4 regions of the Nocardioides aquaticus genome follow, and region 1 is predicted to be linked to each of the others. Evidence: predicted binding sites of a transcription regulator. Region 1 holds the regulator's gene; each other region holds the start of a gene.
The links. Region 1 encodes LexA, which represses DNA repair genes until DNA is damaged. Its sites were predicted from a motif close to TCGAACANNTGTTCGA; they were not measured.
Positions count from the first base shown of each region.

Region 2: a site for LexA is predicted at 2,688-2,703, ahead of ENKNEFLB_RS11895 (HNH endonuclease signature motif containing protein). Genes of this name have one in related genera too.
Region 3: a site for LexA is predicted at 1,709-1,724, ahead of ENKNEFLB_RS14395 (HNH endonuclease signature motif containing protein). Genes of this name have one in related genera too.
Region 4: a site for LexA is predicted at 2,512-2,527, ahead of ENKNEFLB_RS13240 (HNH endonuclease signature motif containing protein). Genes of this name have one in related genera too.

Region 1 covers NZ_CP075371.1:4,013,833-4,019,004, reverse strand. Annotated here, with positions in the region: gene ENKNEFLB_RS19520 (alkaline phosphatase D family protein) at 1-1,387, opposite strand, end outside; gene ENKNEFLB_RS19515 (MXAN_6640 family putative metalloprotease) at 1,493-3,163, opposite strand; gene lexA (transcriptional repressor LexA) at 3,259-3,972, opposite strand; gene ENKNEFLB_RS19505 (LysM peptidoglycan-binding domain-containing protein) at 4,298-4,630, shown strand; gene ENKNEFLB_RS19500 (hypothetical protein) at 4,776-5,054, opposite strand; gene ENKNEFLB_RS19495 (mismatch-specific DNA-glycosylase) at 5,160-5,172, shown strand, end outside.
Region 2 covers NZ_CP075371.1:2,446,515-2,451,686, reverse strand. Annotated here, with positions in the region: gene ENKNEFLB_RS11900 (DEAD/DEAH box helicase) at 1-897, shown strand, start outside; gene ENKNEFLB_RS11895 (HNH endonuclease signature motif containing protein) at 1,130-2,674, opposite strand; gene ENKNEFLB_RS11890 (5'-3' exonuclease) at 2,854-3,783, opposite strand; gene ENKNEFLB_RS11885 (hypothetical protein) at 3,780-4,055, opposite strand; gene ENKNEFLB_RS11880 (Lrp/AsnC family transcriptional regulator) at 4,137-4,595, shown strand; gene ENKNEFLB_RS11875 (KamA family radical SAM protein) at 4,602-5,172, opposite strand, start outside.
Region 3 covers NZ_CP075371.1:2,963,797-2,968,968, reverse strand. Annotated here, with positions in the region: gene ENKNEFLB_RS14395 (HNH endonuclease signature motif containing protein) at 252-1,634, opposite strand; cyclic di-AMP (ydaO/yuaA leader) riboswitch at 2,249-2,445, shown strand; gene ENKNEFLB_RS14390 (C40 family peptidase) at 2,444-3,133, shown strand; gene ENKNEFLB_RS14385 (CocE/NonD family hydrolase) at 3,324-5,172, shown strand, end outside.
Region 4 covers NZ_CP075371.1:2,725,236-2,730,407, forward strand. Annotated here, with positions in the region: gene ENKNEFLB_RS13235 (response regulator transcription factor) at 1-367, shown strand, start outside; gene ENKNEFLB_RS13240 (HNH endonuclease signature motif containing protein) at 1,147-2,427, opposite strand; gene ENKNEFLB_RS13245 (serine/threonine-protein kinase) at 2,803-3,684, opposite strand; gene ENKNEFLB_RS13250 (hypothetical protein) at 3,713-4,129, opposite strand; gene ENKNEFLB_RS13255 (hypothetical protein) at 4,293-4,697, opposite strand; gene ENKNEFLB_RS13260 (DUF4331 domain-containing protein) at 4,694-5,172, opposite strand, start outside.

The DNA.
Region 1 (5,172 bases):
CGACGCCGACCGTGCCCGAGAGCGGGTAGGTGCCCTTCTCGAACGGCAGCTCGGCGGCCCACGCGGAGTGGATGTCACCGGTGACGAACAGCGCGTCGTCGATGTTGCGGTCGCGCAGCAGGTCGAAGACCTGGCGGCGGTCGGCGGTGTAGCCGTCCCACTGGTCGACGTTGATCGGGACGCCCTCGTCGGGCGCCAGGCCGGTCACCTCGGTGACGGCCCGGGCCTTGGCCGCGGGCAGGGCGCCGAGCGTCACCGGCGCGATCATCACCGGGTTCCCGATGACCTTCCACTGCGAGGCGCGCCGGCGCAGCGAGTCGAGCAGCCAGGCCAGCTGGCGCTTGCCCGTGATCGTGCGGGCCGGGTCGGAGATGGCCTGCGGGTCCGAGCTCTGCTCGGAGCGGTAGGTGCGCAGGTCGAGCATGCTGATCTCGGCGAGCGTGCCCCAGGTCAGGCGGCGGTAGAGCCGGGCGCCGTCGCCGAGGGCGGCGGTGCCGTCCATCCGTACCGGCATCCACTCGTCGTAGGCGCGGTGCGCGCGGGCGCGGCGGGACCGGAAGTCGCCCTCGGTGTCGGGCTGGTGGTTCTCGGCGCCGCGCCGCCACGCGTCGTTGGTGGTCTCGTGGTCGTCCCAGGTGACGATCCAGGGGCAGCGCGCGTGCGCGGCCTGCAGGTCGGGGTCGGTCTTGTACTGCGCGTGCCGCCGTCGGTAGTCCTCCAGCGAGACCATCTCGCGCGGCGGGTCGTGCGGGCGGACGTCGACGTTCGCGTTGCCGTAGCCGTACTCGCCGGGGGCGTACTCGTAGAGGTAGTCGCCCAGGCAGAGCACCGCGTCGAGGTCGTCGCGCGCCGCGATCCCGCGGTAGGCCGCGAACATGCCGGCCTGCCAGTTCGCGCAGGACACCACGCCCAGGCGCAGGCGGCGTACGGCGGCCCGCGCGCGCGGGGCGGTGCGCAGCCGCCCGACCGGGCTGCGGCGGCCGTCGAGGACGAAGCGGTAGTGGTACCACCGGTCGGCCTCGAGCCCGTCGACGTCGACCTTGACCGTGTGGTCGCGCGACGGCCCCGTGACGACGCTGCCCCGGCGCACGATCCGCCGGAAGTCGGCGTCCCGGGCGACCTCCCACCGCACGGTCACGCGGGGCCCCTGGCCGGAGCCGGGGGTCGAGGCCGGCGTCGGGGTGACCCGGGTCCAGATCACGACCCGGCGGGGGAGGGGGTCGCCGGAGGCGACACCGTGGGCGAAGGTGCGCCGGTCGGCGCGGCGACGCGCGGCATCGGGGGCGGCGAGCGCCCCGGGGGCCGGGGCGCCGGGGGCGAGGGCGGCGGTGCCGAGGGCGCCGGCGGCGCCGGTCCTCAGGACGGTACGACGGGTCGGGGTGGTCACAGCCTGATCCAACGTCACGCCGGCCCCGGGGTCACCGCCCCGGACGAAGCCGCTGGCCAGTGTTCACCTTCCGGCCACGTCGGGCGCGCGGGGAGGGGCCCCGGGTCAGCGGGCGCGGGCGGTGGCGCGGAGGACGGCGGGCTGACGGTCGTCGCGGGCGTACCCCTGGCAGGAGACCGAACCGAGGCTGAAGCAGTCACGGATGCGCGTGCTGGCGTTGACCAGGTGCACCTCGACGGCCTGGACCCGGCGGGTGGAGAACGGCGTCCGCACCGAGGCCTTGCCGTTGCGGTCCAGCGCGACCCGGCTGGTCTTCGCGGTGCCGTCCGGTGCGACCACGGAGATCCGCAGCTCGGAGCCGCGCCTCGGCGCCGCCAGGTCGGCCTTGACGCGCAGCACCCAGCGGTTGGACTTCAGGCCGCCCCCGGGCTCGAGGCGCACCGTCGAGCCCGTGAGGTGCCCGAGGCGTCGGGTCGAGGAGTACGCCGTGCGGCGCAGGGTCAGCTCGCGCTGGTCGGCCACGGGGCTGCGCGGGTAGGCGTTGGCGTTGCCCTCCTCGTAGCGCTGGCGCGAGAAGCGGTTCGCCGCGACGTAGTCGGCGAACTGGGCCCGCACCGAGGTGCCGCGCGCCTTGAGGACTCGCTGGAGGGCGGCCAGCGAGTAGGTCTCGTCGGGGTTGAGGAAGTCGGCCTCCTCCCACACGTCGCGCGCCAGGGTGGGCAGCCCGCCCTGCTTGGCCGGGAACCTCTCGGTCAGGAAGCGCCAGAACGACCACGCGCCGTAGACCTCCTGGCCACCCCGGTCGAGGTCCATCGGCCGGGCGGGCCTGCCCATCGGGCCGTACCGCAGGTAGGAGACGTTGTCGTCGACGCCGTCGAAGGTCTCGTCCTCGACCCAGGTGGCGGTGCCCTCCATCAGCCAAGGGTCCTCGAAGAGGTCGTAGGCGAACTGGACGGCGTGGAAGTACTCGTGGGCGACGGTGACGTCCAGGTTCTGCTGGGGCGTGTTCCGGGGGTACTGCTGGCGGACGTAGTCGTTGTCGAGCACGCAGTAGGCCCAGGTGCTGAACCGCGCCGAACCACCGTCGTACGGGCCCTCGGGGTCGGAGGTGCAGTAGCCGTAGATGGCCTTGTCGCCGATGTCGGCGAGGTAGATGTCGGTCTTGGCGTTCCCGCCGTCGTTGCGCGCCCGGCCGTCCCTCCTGGGAGCGCGGTAGCCCGCGGCGACGTAGGTGTCGTGGACCCCGGCCACCGAGGTGAGCACCCGCCGGGCGAAGCGCGGCGTGGCGGCGTCGGCGGTCGAGTCGACCCGGTGGACGCACACGTCGGCGTTGCAGGTCGGGGCGGCCTCGCGGACCCGGTAGCGCACGCCGAAGGGCGAGCCGTTGCCGTCGGTGGGACGCGCCAGGTAGGCGTCGGCCGTGGCGCGGTCCTGCCGGGACAGGTCGCCGCGCGCCGCGAGCAGGTCGCGCAGCGCCAGGGTGACGTCCCGCTCGTCGGCCACCGGGGGCCCGGGCTCGGTCTCGCCGGGGTCCGCGGCCGGCCCGCCGACGCCGTCGGCGAAGAGCTCCTGGACCTCCTCCAGCGTCTCCTCGGGCAGCGGGGGACGCTCGCCCAGCACGACGTCGGGCAGCACCGGGACCGAGTCCGGAACGGAGCCCGGGACCGAGCCGGGGCCCGGGTCGGGATCGGCCGCGGCCGGCACCGCGGTGAGCGGGGCCAGGAGCAGCACGCTCAGCACACCCCCGAGCAGGGCGGTGGTGGCAGGACGACGCATGGGGGGCTCCCGGGGGTGGGCGGTGCGGGCAACCCGCAGCGTACGTGCCGCCCCCGACATCCCCGGGACCGCTCACCCGACCCCGGGGACGGGTCCTACAGGCTGCGCAGGACGGCGGTGACCTTGCCCAGGATCGTGGCGTGGGTGCCGTCGATGGGGGAGTAGGCGGCGTTGTGCGGCATCAGCCACACCTGGCCGTCCTTGCGCTGGAAGGTCTTGACCGTGGCCTCGCCGTCGATCATGGCGGCGACGATGTCGCCGTTCTCGGCGGTCGGCTGCTGGCGGATGACCACGAAGTCGCCGTTGCAGATGGCGGCGTCGATCATCGACTCGCCGCTGACCTCGAGCAGGAAGAGCTGACCGTCGCCGACGATGCGGCGCGGCAGCGGGAAGATCTCCTCGATCCGCTCCTCGGCCAGGATCGGGCCACCGGCGGCGATCCGGCCGACGACCGGCACGTTGGCGGCCTGCGGGACGACGTCGCCGACGCCCGTCTCGTCGATGCTGGACTCCTCGCCGCTGCCCAGCGAGCGGCGCGAGGCCATGTGCTCGGGCAGGAACACCTCGAGGGCGCGCGGGCGGTTGGGGTCGCGCTTGAGGTAGCCCTTCTCCTGCAGCACGCGCAGCTGGTGGGAGACGCTCGAGGTGCTGGTGAGGCCGACGGCCTCACCGATCTCGCGCATGCTCGGCGGGTAGCCGCGTGCCTCGAGGCACTCCTTGATGTGCGTGAGGACGCGCTGCTGGCGCGGCGTCAGCCCGGTGGCGTCCGCCGGGCCGTCGGGCAGCTCGCTGACGTTCTTCTTGGGCATGCGGGTGCACCTCTCCGGGGTCGGTGTGACAGGAGTGACGCTAGACCGTCGGGCACCCCCACTTCAAACACCTGTTCGAACCCGCGTGTCGCGGGTGACCGGCCAAGGCTGTCGAACAAATGATCGAGCGGGGTCTTGCGCTCGTTCGAACAGGTGATCTACTGTCGCTCAGGTGTTCGATCGAACGTCTGATCGACCGGGCCCGACCGCCTCGTCACCGAGGGCTGTCGGCGCCGGCCTCTAGACATTGGTTCGTCCACCACCGACCCCGGTGGTCAGCACCGCATCCGGCACCGCTGACCGCCCCCTTCCCCAGGAGGTCACCATGAGCGCCACCCTGCAGTCTGCCCGCCCCACCACCACCGTGCGTCTGACGCGTCGGGGCCGGCTGGCCGTGCTCCTCCTCGCACTGGTCGTCCTGCTCGCCGCCGGCCTCCTGCTGGCGCAGGCCTCGATGGCCGACGGCGAGGACACCCCCGACCCGACCCGCGTCGTCGTGGTCGCCCCGGGCGAGACGCTGTGGGGCCTGGCCCAGGAGACGGTGGCCGCGACCGGTGAGGGCGACGCCGCCTCGGTCGTCACCGACATCCAGGAGCTGAACGACCTCGACTCCGGCGTGCTGCAGGCCGGTCAGGAGCTGCGCGTCCCGCTCGGGTGACGTGTCGGCCACCACGCCGGCGCATCGACCCGCGCCGCTGGTGGGCTAGAGGCTCGTCGACGACTCGACCCCGTCGACGAGCAGGGGAACGCTGAGGGGCGGGGTGGCCACGGCCGCCCCGCCCCTCACGCATCTGCCAGTCGTGTCAGCGCACGCGGCGCCCGACGTACCCCTCGCTCGTCGCGACCGTGTCGACGTCGTTCGCGTGCCCCACGGAGGGAGCCGCCGGCGGGGTCGCCAGCAGCCGCAGGATCCGCGCGACCAGCATCAGCCCGGCGAACAGGCACGCCACCGCACCCAGCGACGCGAGCCCGAGGAACCACCACGCCTCGCCCCGTCCGCCGCGCGCCTCGGACCCGAAGTCGATGGCCGCGAAGACCAGGTAGCCCCACGCCACGACGAGCAGCGTGACCCCCAGTGACAACCCCAGGAGGGTCGGTGAGACTCGTCGCTGGGGCCGGGGACCTCGTCGCGACCCGGCTCGCTTTCCGCCCATGGGGGTCATTGTGTAGGACGAGAGGGTGGGGGCGTGGAGGAGTTGC
Region 2 (5,172 bases), 1.6 Mb from region 1:
GCCCGGATGCGGGTGCCCAAGAGCTTCAACGGCCGCAACCCCCAGCAGCGCCGCGACCTGGCGGACGCGCTCCACAAGCGCGCCGCAGACATCCCGCCGCCGCACCTGCGGGCGTCGGCGCGCGAGTCCGGCGGCGACGGCCGGGACGGCGGACCGGACCGTACGGCGGCCCGGGTCTCGGACCTGCGGGCCCGGATGAAGGCGCACCCGTGCCACGGGTGCAGCGACCGTGAGGACCACGCCCGCTGGGCCGAGCGGCACTTCAAGCTCGAGCGCGACTCCGCGACCCTGCGCCGGCGGGTGGAGAACCGCACGAACACCGTCGCGCGCCAGTTCGACCGGGTCTGCGAGGTGCTCACGGCGCTGGGCTACCTCGAGGGCGACGAGGTCACCACCGAGGGCGCCCGGCTGCGGCGCCTCTACTCCGAGATGGACCTGGTGGCCGCGGAGTCCCTGCGCCAGGGCCTCTGGGACGGCCTCACGTCCTCGGGCCTGGCCGCGGCGCTGTCGGTGCTGGTCTTCGAGGCGCGCCGCCCCGACGACGCGCGCTCGCCGCGGGTGCCCGGAGGAAACACCGGGGCCGCCATCGACGCGATGATGCAGCTGTGGGGCGACCTCGACGGCCTCGAGAAGCAGCACCACCTGGACTTCCTGAGGCGCCCCGACGCCGGCTTCGCCTGGTGCGCCTTCCGGTGGGCCGAGGGCGACGACCTCGACGACGTCCTCGGCACCACCGACCTCACCGCGGGTGACTTCGTGCGCTGGATGAAGCAGCTGGTCGACCTCTCGGGGCAGGTCGCCACCGCCGCGGGCCCCGGCCCGCTCCGCGACACCGCGCGGGCGACGGTCAAGCAGCTCAAGCGCGGCGTGGTGGCGTACTCGGGGCTCGCCGAGTAGGTCGTCGCCGGCGGCGGGACCGGTGGTCGAGGGTCGGCCCTCGGTGGTCCGGTGGTCGAGGAGCGAGCGCAGCGAGCGTCTCGAGACCAGGGCCGGTGGTCGACGTGTGATCTGCACGCATCTGGTGCGTGTAGATCACCCATCGACGGGGGTGAGGGGGCCTGGGCGTGCCGGTACCGCCGGTGGGCGTGGCCGGTCCGGCGGTACGGCTGCTGCTGGGGTGTCAGCGGGGTCAGAAGGGTGGGGGGTCGTTTCGGGGTGGAGGCTCGGCGGCGCCGTCGGGATCGTCCGGTGCCGGGGGCGGTGCCTGGTACGGGGTGGTGTCGGGTTGCTCGGGCAGTGGGTCGGGTGGTGGCCCTGGTGGGAGCTCGTCGATGGGGTGGGTGCCGGCGTGGGATCTGAGGTACCGCTGTCCGATCGGGCTGGTCCACAGGTAGAGCCCGGGTCCGAGGAGGTTGTAGTTCCATCCCATGTGGGTCTTGGCGCGGTGGTGCTGGCGGCAGGCGGGGGCGACGTTCCCTGTCTCGGTGGGGCCGTCGGGGTGCGGGATGACGTGGTCCATGTCGGCGAACACCGCCGGGTTGGTGCACCAGGGGAACACGCAGGTGAGGTCGCGTAGGGCGGTCTGTTCCTTGAGGCGGTCGGAGCACTCGTAGGAGTCGCAGTGGATGGACTCGGCCAGATCGATGACGGGCCGGATGGTGATGCTGGCGGCGGTGTGGGCCCACTGGCGGACCTGGGCGGTGGTGATCGGGCCTTTCGCGGGGTGGCGGTTGTCCAGGCGGGAGAGCTGGGTCGCGCTGGTGGGGCTGGTGGTGCAGAACAGGGGGTTGAAGACGGCGCCGGGGATGTGGGCGTAGAGCACCAGGTGCTTGCCGGTCGCCGGTGAGGCCTGCTCCTGGCCGTCGGGGAGGGTCTGTTCGCCGAGGGCGAGGGAGCCGAGGGCCTTCGAGCGGCGGACGTCCAACGACTCGGTGGACCCGTCGGCGGCGAGGGTCTTCGCCCGGTCGCTGACGGCTGCTTCGAGGGCGATCGCGTCGGCGAGGTCGAGTCCGGCGTCGAGGTCGACGACACCGTCGGGGTGCTGGGCGAGGTTGATGTGGCAGTGCCGCCCGTCAGCGGCTGCGCGGCGTTTCTCCTCGGCTGCCTGGGGGTCCCAGCGTAGGAGTGCTTCGTCGGTGATCCGGGACAGCTGGGCGTAGGAGATCGAGTGCGCGAAGGGGGCGACGAGCCGGTCGACCTCGGCGGCGCCGTCCTCGCACAGGCCCATGGTCTTCTCCGCGACCTGGCGGGCACGCCACACCGGGCAGGCCCCGGAGAGGACGCGTTCCCACAACCGGGGTAGCCGGTAGCGCAGCTCCAACGTCACAGCGACCTGGTTTGCACCGGACCGGGTGGACACCCCGAGGACGGCGGACAGCTCGATGACCGCGGACTCGCGGACCAGCGGGCACCCGATGCCGCCGAGGGCGAGGCCGTAATCGCCGTACCCGGCGATCCACATCGCTTCGTCGTCGGTGAGGGCCTCGTTGATCACGCACCAGTCCACGATCGACTGCAGGACCGCGACGTCGGCTGCGGCCTGCACGGCCTTGGCGTTCTTGACCACCGCCAGCGCCTCGACGCGGGTGGTCTCTCGGGTGGTGTCGAGTGCGTGGACCCATTCCCAGAACGACGGGTCGGGCGACATCACCGCCTCCACCTGCACCGCAGCCTCGACCGGGACGTCGAGCGTCGGGTCGGGCCCGGTGCTGTCGTCGTCGGCGGTGGTGGTCATGCATCTAGTATAGTCGAACACGCGTTCGAACGCAAGGCCGGTGTGGTGGTTGTGGAGGGGGTCTCGAGACGGTCGCTGGCGCTCGCTGATCGACCACCGGGTCGGGAGCTCCCTCCTCGACCACCGGGGCCTGGCGCCCCTCCTCGGACCACCGGCGTGGGCGCCCAGCCGACGATCGGTCAGTCGCGGGCGAGGGCGGCGGTGAGGCGCGCGACGGGGGAGTCGAGGCCGTACTGCTCCGACAGGGCGGCCAGGCGGTCCGGGTCGGCCGGGGACCGTGGCAGCTCCAGGTGGGAGCGGTCGAGGTCCAGCTCCCGGGCCACCGCGACCACGCGCGGGGCGACCGCGAGGTAGTCGGCGGCGTCCTTGACCTTGCGACGGGGCCCGGCGGCCATGCCCGAGTCGGGGTCGTGGGCGGCGGCGACGATGCCGGCCAGGTCGCCGTGGCGGCCGAGCAGGGAGGCGGCGGTCTTGTCGCCGACGCCGGAGACGCCGGGCAGACCGTCGGAGGCGTCACCGCGCAGGGTGGCGAAGTCGGCGTACTGACGGGCGTGGACGTCGTACTTCGCGACCACCCAGGCGTCGTCGACGCGCTCGTGGCGCCCGACGCCGCGGGCGATGTAGAGCACCCGGACCTCCGCGTCGTCGTCGACGAGCTGGAACAGGTCGCGGTCGCCGGTGACCACGTCCACCGGCATCCCGGCGCCGGTGGCGAGCGTGCCGATCACGTCGTCGGCCTCGTAGCCCGGGGCGCCGATCACGGTGATGCCGAAGGCCGCCAGCACCTGCTGGATGATCGGCACCTGCACCCCGAGCGGGTCCGGGACCTCCTCGACGTCGGGGGCGGTCTCGACCTCCTCGACCACGCGGTGCGCCTTGTAGGTCGGCAGCAGGTCGACCCGCCACTGCGGACGCCAGTCGTCGTCCCAGCAGCAGACCAGGTGGGTCGGCTGGTAGTCGGTGACCAGCCGGGAGACGAAGTCCAGCAGCCCTCGCACGGCGTTGACCGGGGTGCCGTCGGGGCCGGCGATGTCGGGCACGCCGAAGAAGGCGCGGAAGTACATCGAGGCGGTGTCGAGCAGCATCAGGCGCGGCGCAGGGGCGGTCATCGCGGCACCGTAACCCAGTCCGTCGGGGACGCGTCCGCACTCCGCACGGCGGTCGCAGCGACCGGACGGCCCGTCCCGGCGCGGCGGACGAGGGGCCGTACGGGGCGTGGGGTGCGGCAGGCGAAGGTGAGGCGGGCGTCGTCCCAGACCTCGAGGTCGTAGGTCGCCCGCGGCGCCCGGCGGGCCAGGCGGCGGACGGCGCCGACCAGGCCGCGGTGCGGCGCGTCGGCCGACGGCACCCGGCGGAGCCAGACCTCGCGACCTCCACCCACGAGCGCCAGCCTAGGGGCACCCCGCGCCCGCGTGCTGAGCATCCCCCGCGCCTACCCGCACGGAGCCCTACGCTGGCCCGCGTGAGCGCAGATCCTTCCGGTGTGGAGCCCACCGACCGCAAGATCCTCCAGCTCCTGGCCCGCGACGGCCGGATGTCCTTCACCGACCTGGGGAAGGCGACCGGGCTGTCCACCTCGGCGGTGCACCAGCGGGTCAAGCGGCTCGAGCAGCGCGGGCTGATCCTCGGCTACGGCGCCACGGTCAACCACGCCGAGATGGGCCGGCCGTTGACCGCCTTCATCTCGATCCGCCCGATCGACCCGGCCTCGCCGGACGACGTCCCGCAGCGCCTCGAGCACGTCGAGGAGATCGAGTCCTGCTGGTCGGTGGCCGGCCAGGAGTCCTACATCCTCAAGATCCGGGTCGCGACGCCGGCCGACCTCGAGGACCTGCTGGCCCTGATCCGCGCCGCGGCCAACGTCTCCACCCGCACCACGATCGTGCTCTCGACGGCCTACGAGAACCGCCCCGTCGACTGAGCCGGCTCAGGTCGCCTGCAGCGCGGCCGCACGCCGCGACATGGCGGCCGCCTGCGCGGGCGTCATCGACCCCGAGTCGGGCGCGACGTTCTCGGCCCACCAGCGCTGGCCGTCCTCGGGCAGCGTGTGGATCGGGTCGTAGTAGGGGTAGGTGCGCGTCAGCGCCTCGGGGTCGCTGGCCTCGATCGAGGTGCGGTAGTTCTTGGTCCACCGCGAGACGCCGTGCACGGTGTCGTACGACGCCAGCTGGTGCACCCAGCGCTTGCCGACGAACGGCACGTCGCAGACCAGTCGCGGGGTGGCGAACCCGGGCAGGTAGCCCATGATCGCGGTCTGCAGCCGCTGGGCGTCGGCGACCGAGGTCCGCCAGTGCTCGGCGAACGGGATCATGTCGCAGAGGTAGAAGTAGTACGGCATGATCTGCGCGCCGTCGAGCAGGGCGAAGCACAGGTCGAGCAGCGCGTGCGGGTCGGCGTTGACGCCGTCGAGGATGACGCCCTGGTTGCGCACGTCGCGCAGGCCGGCGTCCAGCATCGCCCGGGTCGCCCGGGCCACCAGCGGGGTCACCGACGCGGCG
Region 3 (5,172 bases), 1.1 Mb from region 1:
CGAGTCACTCGACGAGCAGGACTGTAGCCCGGTCCCCGCCCCTCGATGGCTCACCCTTGAGTGCCGTAGGTCCTAGGACGAGTGGACAGGCCGTTCGGTCCTGGTCGCCAGTGCGCCCGGCGCGGCATCCTGGTCGCGCTGGACCGGACGGACCGGGAGCTCTTGTCCCTCCGAAGGGCGGCCGGCGCGGAACGTGACCCCATGCACCGTTCCGCCCGGCCGTCATCCGTCCGTTCGTCGCTCGCGGCTCCTCACCGTCTGATCTTCTTCAGGACGTACTCGCGTCCTCGGTGCCGGCGCATCTCGTAGGCGGGGTCGTGTGCTCTGCGGTGGTGGTGTCCGCACAGCGGGAGGGCGTTGGCCAGGTCGGTGGGCCCGCCGCGGGACCATTCGGTGAGGTGGTGCAGCTCGCACCACGCGAAGGGTCTCTCGCAACCCGCGACCCCGCAGGTGTCGTGCAGGACCGCGAGGGCGTGGGACTGGTGGCGGGTGAACCTGCGCCGCGACCTGCCGACGTCGACGGGCATCGACTCGCCACCGAGGACCACCGGGAGGTGGCCTGCGTTGCAGGCCAGGCGCCGGATCGAGCGGATGGAGATGGTCTCGCCGGTGGCCAGGGTCCCGGTCCCGGTCCCGGCGGCGATCTTGTCGAGGGTGGCGGTGATCAGCAGGCCGATGGTGTTGCCGTGGTCGAAACCGGTGGTGGAAAGGTGTTCGATGAGCTCGCAGAACCCGGCCCCGATCTTTTCGCCGTAGGAGGTGCCGTGCTGGGCGGACTCATCGGTGATCGGGGCCCCGGTCGAGTCCTTGGTGTGGCGGCGGGGGGCGGTGAGGCGCTCGAGGGCTGCTTGCAGGATCCTGCCGTGCAGGGTGGGGATCACGAACGTCCCACGGAAGGTCCCATCACCCCGGTCGTTCAGCGAGAGGTAGCACTCCCGGGCCGCGTCGTCCTCCTCAGCAGCCAGATCGTCGCCTTCCGCGGCGTCCGCTTCCTCCTTCGCCGGGAGCATGTTCGCGAAGACCCGCCGAGCCTCGTCACGCAGCCGTGCCGCGGTCATGGGTCGGCCCTTGGTGTTCGTGGGGGACGACTCGCCGGTCGCGGTGAGGACGAGGGACTCCTCGGCTGCGGTGATCTGCTCGGCCGTCAGGGCCCTGGGGGCGCGCTCTGCGGCACGGACGAGGACCTTGGCCTGCGAGAGACGCAGGGTTCCGGCCTCCAGCGCACGGCGGGTGTGGTGGTACTTGGTCTGGAGCAGGCGGGCGATCCAGAGTCCGCCGCGCAGGACCTCGGTGGGGTCGCCGGTCAGCTTCGCCAACCACGCCGCGGGGTCGGGGTCTGCCTCATCGCCCACGGGGCCTTGCTGGCCGCGGTCGCGCGCCTCGGCGAGGACGGCGAGCTTGTAGGCCGCGACCTGCGACTCCAGGGCGGTGATCTCGTGGGCGGCGGTGGTCAGGTCTGTGTTCGACAACGCCGTGGTCGAGACCCCGGCTGCCGCAGACACCGCACCCCGGGCGTCGAGCAGGGCACCGGTGACACGGACCCCGGGACGTACCGGCGCCGGAGCCGGCACCCACGGTCCCTCACACCCCAGGTCGGTGTCCCAACCTAGGTCGCTGTCGGTGGTGGTGGTCATGGGGTCTACTCAAGCACTCGCCGCCGACATCAGTGCTGCTGAAACGGGGTTATCCACCCACGACAGAGCAACAGTAGAATAAACGTTCGCCAACAGTCCGCTACGGTGCTCCGCGCGGCCCCGGAGGTCGGTGCGGCGGCGCCTGGGGGAGGGGTCCGAGAGGCCGGATCGCGGTGGCCGGCAGCCAGCTCTGCCGCACGTACGGCCCGTCCCCCGCGCCCCGACGCCCGCCTGGGCGGAGATCACCCAGCCCTCCCAGCCCTGCGGTGTCGACCGCCACGACAGCAGCAGCCCCGGCACCCGGTCGTCGGCCCACACGCCCGTGAGCGACACCCAGACGTGCTGGGCGCGGGGAAGGACGGGCATGGACCCACGGTAGAACATGTGTTCGATCAGCGGCAGGGCGGACAGTCCGATCGCCTCTCGGGGGCACGGGTGGCGCGACCGACGTGATCTAACACACAGGTCTGGACCGCACAGGTGCACAAGGCACTCCCTGCGCCCGATCCGCCCCGACGACGGGCAGACATGCCCTGGATCCGGGCCGCGCGCCCGTTTTGATCCAGCCCCGCCGTCTCCTACGTTCTCCCGCGGCCCACCAGCAGGTGGGCCGCACTCCGCCGTCGCCGAGACCCGCCGCGTCGGAGTGCCAGCAATGACACGACGGCGGGTGCGGAGGAACCATCGTGGCGCCGCGACGCGGTGCCACCGGGGTGAAGCCGCCACCGGGCCCCACCAGGGCCCACCGGCGGCCGGGCACCTCCAGGCCCGAACCCGTCAGCTCACTTCGTAGGCGTCCGGAGGAACACATGTCTCTCGTTCGCACCAGCAGCACCCAGCGCCCCGGCAAGCACCGCGCCGAGGTCACGCACCACGGCCGCCGCGCGGCGGCCACCGTCGCCCTGGCCGCCGGCCTGGCCGCCGGGCCCGCGCTCACCAGCCCGGCCAGCGCCGCCGACTACACCGTCAAGTCCGGTGACACCCTGTCCTCGATCGCGCAGAGCATGGGCACGTCGTGGCAGAACCTGTACGCCGCCAACCGCGACGTCGTGTCCAGCCCGACCATGATCTACCCGGGCCAGACCCTGCAGACCGGTGGCGGCTCGTCGTCGGGCGGCTCCTCGGCCCCGGCCCCGTCCGCCGCGCCCAGCAGCGCCGCGTCCGGCGTCGTCGAGGCGGCCAGCCAGTACGCCGGCGTGCCGTACGTCTACGGCGGCGCCACCCCGTCCGGCTTCGACTGCTCGGGCTTCACCAGCTACGTCTTCGCGCAGGTCGGCAAGACCATCCCGCGCACCTCGTCGGCCCAGGCCGCCGCGGCCACCCCGGTCTCGGCCGGCAACCTGCAGCCCGGCGACCTGGTGTTCTACTCCCCGGGCGGCTCGGTCTCGCACGTCGCGATCTACGCCGGCGACGGCATGGTCTGGGAGGCGCCGGGCACCGGCGGCGCCGTGCAGTACGCCCCGATCTGGGACGTCGCGCGCTCGTACGGCCGCTTCTGAGCCGACCCGCGCGAGCACCGGCCCAGCTCCACGCGTGAGGGCCGGCTGAGAGCCAGGTGGGTCGTGTGCCCGGGAACGGTTGTTGGACCGTTCCCAGGCACACGACCCGTTCCCAGGGGCGCCGACCCGACGTACGTTGGCCCCGTCCGGCCCGCGACGGGCCGGCGCTCTCGGGAAAGGCACCACACTGATGAAGCGAGCCCTCATCCGGACCTCGGTGGTCGCGGCCGCGCTCGGCGCGTCCGCGCTGACGTCACCGACCTCCGCCGCACCCGCCGCACCCGCGGCTGCTGCACCTGCTGCACCCGCCGCCGGCTCGATCGCCGACGGCGTCACGAACGACGAGAACCCCGGCGTGCCCGTCGGGGCGTCGTGGACCGAGCACTACTTCCGGGCCGCCCAGGCCGGGTCGCCGACCACGGTCACGCTGCACGCCGACGTGCTGCGGCCCGAGGGCCTGGCGCCCACGGAGAAGACCCCGGTGATCCTGTCGGTCGGTCCCTACTTCAACCACGCCGGCCAGACCGGCCAGGAGACCGACGAGGTCCAGCCGAGCTCGCGCTTCGACGACCTGATCGACGGCGCCTCGTTGATGGAGCGCGGCTACACCGTCGTGCTCGTCGACAACCGCGGCTTCGGCGCCAGCACCGGCTGCCTGGACTGGATGGGCGCCGGCGAGCAGGCCGACGTGCGCAAGGCCGTGCGCTGGTCGGCCTCGCGACCCTGGTCGACCGGCAAGGTCGGCATGTACGGCAAGTCGTACGACGCCGTCACCGGCCTCTGGGGCGCCGACCTCGACCCGCGGGGGCTCGAGGCCGTGGTGGCGCAGGAGCCGCTGTGGAACATGTACCCGTACCTCTACTCGAACGACGTCCCGCGCGGGAACCAGACCGGCACCCCGCTGGCCTACAACTCGATCGCCTCCCTCGGTGGCACCAGCGGTGACACCGACCGCTACAACCAGGCCGCGGCCTACGAGCAGCAGCACCCCGAGTGCCTGGCACGCAACCTGCGCGACAACGTGAGCAACACCAGCCAGCGGGACCCGTACTGGGCGCTGCGCAACCAGGCCGCCAAGGCCACGGGCGCGCGGACGCCGCTGTTCGTGACCCAGGGGTTCACCGAGAGCAACACCAAGCCCGAGCAGATGGAGCAGTACCTGCGCAACCACGTCGGGCCGACGCGCGGCTGGCTCGGGCCGTGGGAGCACGTGCGCGGCAACGAGGTCGACCCGCGCACCGGAGAGCTGTCCCAGGGCAGGTCCGGGTTCTTCGCCGAGGTCGGCCGCTTCTACGACCGCCACCTCAAGGGGATCCGCTCGGCGAAGGACCCGGCGTTCGCGATCCAGGACAACGTCGGTCAGTGGCGCGCCCAGCGCACCTGGCCGGTCGCCGACACCACGAGGGCCGTCTCGATCGGTTCCGGCCGGTACGTCGACGCCGGCCCGGTCGAGGCGGCCGTACGCCGCGGCGACGCCACCGGCACCGGCCTCAGCGCGGCCCAGGCCCGGCGGGTGGCTGAGCTGCAGGTCCCGCCGACGACCGTGGAGCGCCGGGACGGCGACGTCGACCAGCAGGTCCGCAGCTCGCTGGGCACCGCCGCCGAGCGCGCCGACGCCGAGCTGTCTGTGGCCGGCCTGCTCCCCACGTCGTACCAGACCTGGTCGCGACCGGTCCGCCAGGAGACCCGGGTCACCGGGACGCCGCGGGTCACGCTGACGACCCGGGGCGAGGGCCAGGTCCACGTCACGATGTGGGACGTCGACCCGGAGGCGCAGACCGCCACCCTGATCAACGAGAACGTCGCCGAGCTGGGTGCCCGGGGCCGTGCCTTCGACCTCAAGGGCATGGACTGGACGCTGGCGCAGGGCCACCGGATGGCCATCGGCGTCGGCACCATCACCGGCGGCAGCTGGCGCCCCCTGCCCAGCGGGCGGGTCGTGACGGTGAGGGACGCGACCGTGCGGCTGTCGACCCAGTCGACCGCCGACGACGTCGCCACGCAGGGCGCCGAGTCGCCCTGGCTCGCGCGCTACCTCG
Region 4 (5,172 bases), 1.3 Mb from region 1:
GCCGTTCCGCTTCGCCGAGCTGCTGGCCCGCGTACGGCTGCGCCTGCGGCAGGCCAACGACGCTGCGGCCGGGCCGCGCGAGGAGGCCCTCGAGGCCGGGGGCGTGCGCCTCGACCTCCGCACCCGCCGCGCCTCCGTCAACGGCCGCGCCATCGACCTCTCGGCCCGCGAGTTCCTGCTCGCCGAGATCTTCATGCTCAACGCCGGCCAGGTGCTCTCCCGCGAGCAGCTGCTCGACCACGCCTGGGGCTTCGACTTCGACCCCGGCTCCAACGTCGTCGACGTCTACGTCGGCTACCTGCGCAAAAAGCTGGGCTCCGGCGCGATCAGCACCGTCCGCGGGATGGGCTACCGCTTCAGCCCCTGACGCCCCGCCGAGATGACGCTCCCGGACAGCCGAGATGACGCTCGCGGCGCGTCGAGGTGACGGTTGCGGACAGGTGGGTACGCCCGGGGTCGAGGAGCGAGCGCGCCCCGGCGGTCGAGGGCGTGCGTCAGCCCCGGGTGGTCGAGGAGCGAGCGAAGCGAGCGTCACGAGACCAGGCCCGCTCGGTGGTCGAGGAGCGAGGGAGGCGAGCGTCTCGAGACCAGTCCCCGCAGGTCGATGGGTGATCTGCGTTCACCTGGTGAGTGCAGATCACCCATCGACCGGGCGCGGCGTCCCGGTGGTCGCGGAGCGAGCGCGTCCCGGTGGTCGCGGAGCGAGCGCGCCCCGGTGGTCGCGGAGCGAGCGCGCCCCGGTGGTCGCGAAGCGAGCGCGCCGCCCAGGTGGTCGCGGAGCGAGCGCAGCGAGCGTCTCGAGACCAGTCCCCGGTGGGTCGATGGGTGATCTGCGTGCATCGGGTGAGTGCAGATCACCCATCGACAGGCCGCGGCGACCCAGGTGGTCGCGGAGCGAGCGCGTCCCGGTGGTCGCGGAGCGAGCGCGCCCCGGTGGTCGCAGAGCGAGCGCGCCCCGGCGGTCGAAGGCGTGCGTCAGCCCCGGGTGGTCGAGGAGCGAGCGAAGCGAGCGTCACGAGACCAGGCCCGCTCGGTGGTCGAGGAGCGAGGGAGGCGAGCGTCACGAGACCGGTTCCGGGTGGGTCGATGGGTGATCTGTGTGCACCTGGTGAGTGGAGATCACCCATCGGCCGGGCGGCGTCGGGCTTATGTCCGTCGGTGGAAGGTGACCTTGTTGTCGGCGTGGACCTTCATCTCGTAGGCGGGGTCGTGGGCCCGGGCGTGGTGGTGCGGACACAACAACCGACCGTCCTCGATGTCGGTCAGGCCGCCCTGGGAGAACAGGGTGTCGTGGTGGGCGTGACACAGACCCGGCGGCCAGTCGCACCCTTTGGCGGTGCACGACTTGTCGCGGGCGTGCATCGCGTAGGTCTGGGCGGCGGTGAACCGGCGTCGGGCCCGGCCCTGGTGCAGGACCTCGCCGTTGCCGCCGAGGACGACGGGGATGATCCGTGCCTCGCAGGCCAGGCGCATGGCCTGGGCTGCGGCCATCGGGGTCCCGTCGTCGAGCGTCGCGGTCCCGAGTGCGGTGGTGAGGAGGTCGAAGGTGGTGGTCGTGATGAACGTGCCGTCGGTGCGGCCGAGCTTGGGGGCGTTGTTGCGGGGGTAGTTCTCGATGAGCTCGCAGAACGCCTCACCCAGCTTCTGCGCCGACGGCCGACCCTTGACCCACTCCCGCTTCCCACCCTCGGGGTCGTCGCTGGCGGGGGTGCAGTTCACGTGGCCGGGGGCAGCGAACCCGTGGAGCAGCTTCTGCAGCATCTTGGCTTGGACCTCGGGGATCGTGAACCTGCCGTGCGCGGTTCCGTGGCCGTCGAAGGACAGGGTGAACCGCCGCTTCTGCGTCGCCTTCGCCTCAGCGGCTTCGAGACGTTTGCGGTCGATCTCCTCCCCGACCTGCGGTGCGATCAACGTGAGGATGTGCGCACCGAGGTGCCTCAGCTCGGTGGGATCGAACTCGACGGCGTAGGCGACGAGAGCCTCCTCGGCCTGGTCGAGCAACTTCTTGTCGAGGTCGTCGGGGAGGTCCTTCAACGCGTTGACCACGACCCGGACCTGGTCGGCGTTCACGACACCTGCCGCCAACGCGTCCCGCAGTCGGTGCCACCGCGACTCCAACGCGGTCGCGAGCCTGACCTGGGCGGCGGACACGTTCTTCTGCGAGCGGGTGGCGTTCGCTGCCCAGACACCGGTGGAGGTGCACCCGGTCTCGGCGCCGACCTGGACCTCCTCGGCGTGGGCGAGGACGGCGAGCTTGAAGGAGGCGACCTTGGCTTCCAGCACCGCCAGCGACTGGATGGTGTCGCGGGTGGTGGCGGCGTCCAACGCGAACAGGGGCCGGTCCGCCAACGCCGTCACGCTCGCCGACAGGGCGCGGACACCGGCCGGCACGGGGTGTGCGGTGGTGGTGTCCTTGTCGGTGGCCATGGATCCATCCAAGCACTCGCCACCGACAGTCCTGGGGTGTTTCCACAGGTCAGAGGCGGTTGTCCCCACACGCCACGGCTACATTCGATCAAATGTTCAGTAACACCTCTAGTGGTGCTCTTGTGACGCCCACCGGGGCCACTGCGCTCGCCCCTCGACCATCGGGGCACTGCGCTCGCCCCTCGACCATCGGGGCACTGCGCTCGCCCCTCGACCATCGGGGCACTGCGCTCGCCCCTCGACCATCGGGGCGCTGCGCTCGCCCCTCGACCACCGGGCGCTGCGCTCGCCCCTCGACCACCGGGGCGCTGCGCTCGCCCCTCGACCACCGGGGCACTGCGCTCGCTCCTCGATCACCAGAACCGCGCTCGCGGCTCAGCCGCGGACGGAGAATGTCAGGCGTACCGGGGGCTGCGCGGCCAGCACCGGCTCGAGTGCGGCCGAGACCTCATGGGGCTCGGGGCGGTCGGCGGGGCGCTGCTCGAGCGCGGCGTGGATGATCGAGACGACCGCCGGAGGGGTCCGGTCGGGCAGCGGCGCGGGGCGGTCGACCAGCTGGGGGTACTGCTCCTCCGGCTCGCCGGCCGACGGTCGGGGGTCGGCGAAGGCCCGGTGGCCTGCCACCGCCTCGAACAACGTCGCGCCGAGCCCCCAGACGTCGCTCGCCGGACCCGGGGTGCCGCGCGAGCCGGGCTCGCACTGCTCGGGCGACATGTAGGCATCGGTCCCGATCCGCCCGGTCAGCGCCGCGGCCGCCGCCGTCGTACGGGCGACCGAGAGGTCGATCAGCCGTGCCGGGGCTCCCATGATGATGTTGCTCGGCTTGAGGTCGAGGTGGACCACGTCGACGTGGCCGAAGTAGTGCAGCGCCGAGGCCATCTCCACCGCCAGCGGCAGGTACTGCGCCTCCTGCAGCGGCCCGTGCCGCCGTACGAGGCTGGACAACCGGGGCCCGTCGAGGTGTTCGAGCACGACGTGCGGACGCTCGCCCGCGAGCTCGTGGCGCAGGCCGCGCATCACGGCCGGGTGGTTCACCGTCGCCAGGGTGTCGACCTCGCGGCGCAGCCCGCGCAGGCTGTGCGGGTCCGCGACCTGGTGCGGCCGGACGACCTTGACGACGACCGGCCCGTAGGTGATCTCGTCGAAGGCGAGATACGCCTCGTAGGCCGACCCCCCGCCGAGCAGCCGCACGGCGGTCAGCTCGGCGGTGATCCGGTCGCCCTCGCGGAAGCGCCAGCGATCGTCGCGGCCCGTCACGTCCTCGTCCTCCGTCGTCCTGCGGCCGTCAGTCGTCGTCGCCGGTCTGGTCGCCGTTGGTGACGTCGTTGGTCTGGTCGTCGTTGGTCTGGTCGTCGTTGGTCTGGTCGCCGTTCGTCTGGTCGCGGTTCGTGACGTCGCGGTTCGTCTGGTCGTTCGTCACGCCGTTGGTGCGGTCGTTCGTCAGGTCGTCCGCGCGCTCGTCGCGCGTCACCTGGGTGAGGTCGCGGTCGCCGGTGAGGTCGCGGTCGCCGGTGAGGTCGCGGTCGCCGGTGTCGTCGTCGTCCTCGTCGTCGACGAGGACCACCTCGGCGGCCTCCTCGTCCCGCTTGAGCAGGTCGTCGGCGGTGGCGGAGGCGGCGCCGGACAGCGGGAAGGCGAGCACGCCGGCGGCGACGAGCCCGGCGGTGAGGGTGGTGCCGACGGTCAGGGTGGAGCGCTTCATGGTGGTGTCCTCTCACGGAGTGGGACCCGGGTGCGGGGATGCCTCCCGGGCGTGGACACCACTGTGCTGGCCGGCGGTGAAGCCGGCGTGAGACACCGATGAGAGGCCTCTCACCGTCGCTGGGCGACGGCGGGAGGCCCCTCACGGATGGTGCGGGTGCTGCTCAGGCGGGCCAGTCGAGCGACGTGACGTGGCCACCACGGACCGCGGCCTCGAGCACGACCGTGGTCGTGCCCTTCGGCACCAGGCGGTAGGAGCCCTCGCGCAACGCGGGGTACACCAGCGCCGGCACCTCCCGCCCGGGACCGAGCGGGCGTCGTACGACCGCGACGTGCAGCGGCGCCCCGTCGTGACCGTGCCCGTGACCGTGCCCATGACCGTGACCGTGCTCGGCCTGCGGGCCGGTCGGGTGCTCGCCGTCGGCGAGCACCTCGACCTCGTGGCCCACCAGGTCGGCCGGCATCACCACGATCAGGGCACCCACGTCACCCCCGATGTCGAGCAGGACCATGCCCTGGCCGGCGTCGGGGTTCTCCGGGGAGTCCGGGGGACGCGGGTGCTCGGTCAACGCTGTGCCGCCGAGCCCTGGCCGCCGCCGGGGTTGGTCGGCTCGGCGGTCGTCGTGCCGGGCACCGTCTGGTAGCCGCCACCCGGCAGGCCGAGGAACGGGAAGTCGTCCAGCAGGTCGGCGTTGGTGTTCTCCGTGCCGTCGGTGAGCGCACCGGCGGCGCCGTCCGGCTCGTACGTCGGGTCCACCAGCGGGATGGTGACCCCGGCGACGGCCCGCAGCTCGATGGCCACGACCTCGTCGTCGATCCGACGACCGTTGGGGAAGCCCGACAGGTCGCCCCCGACCACGCCGAAGTTGCTGTAGCCCTCGTCCCCCGGCTGCAGCGGCGGGATCGCCACGTTCAGCCGCAGGAGGTCGGCCGGGTTCGGCCCCGTGTAGTTCTGGAAGCCGGGGACGACGCCGGAGGGGATGCCGGTCATCAGGATCGCGTCGAGGTCGGCCCGGGGCTTGTCGTACGCCGCGAGGTTGGGGA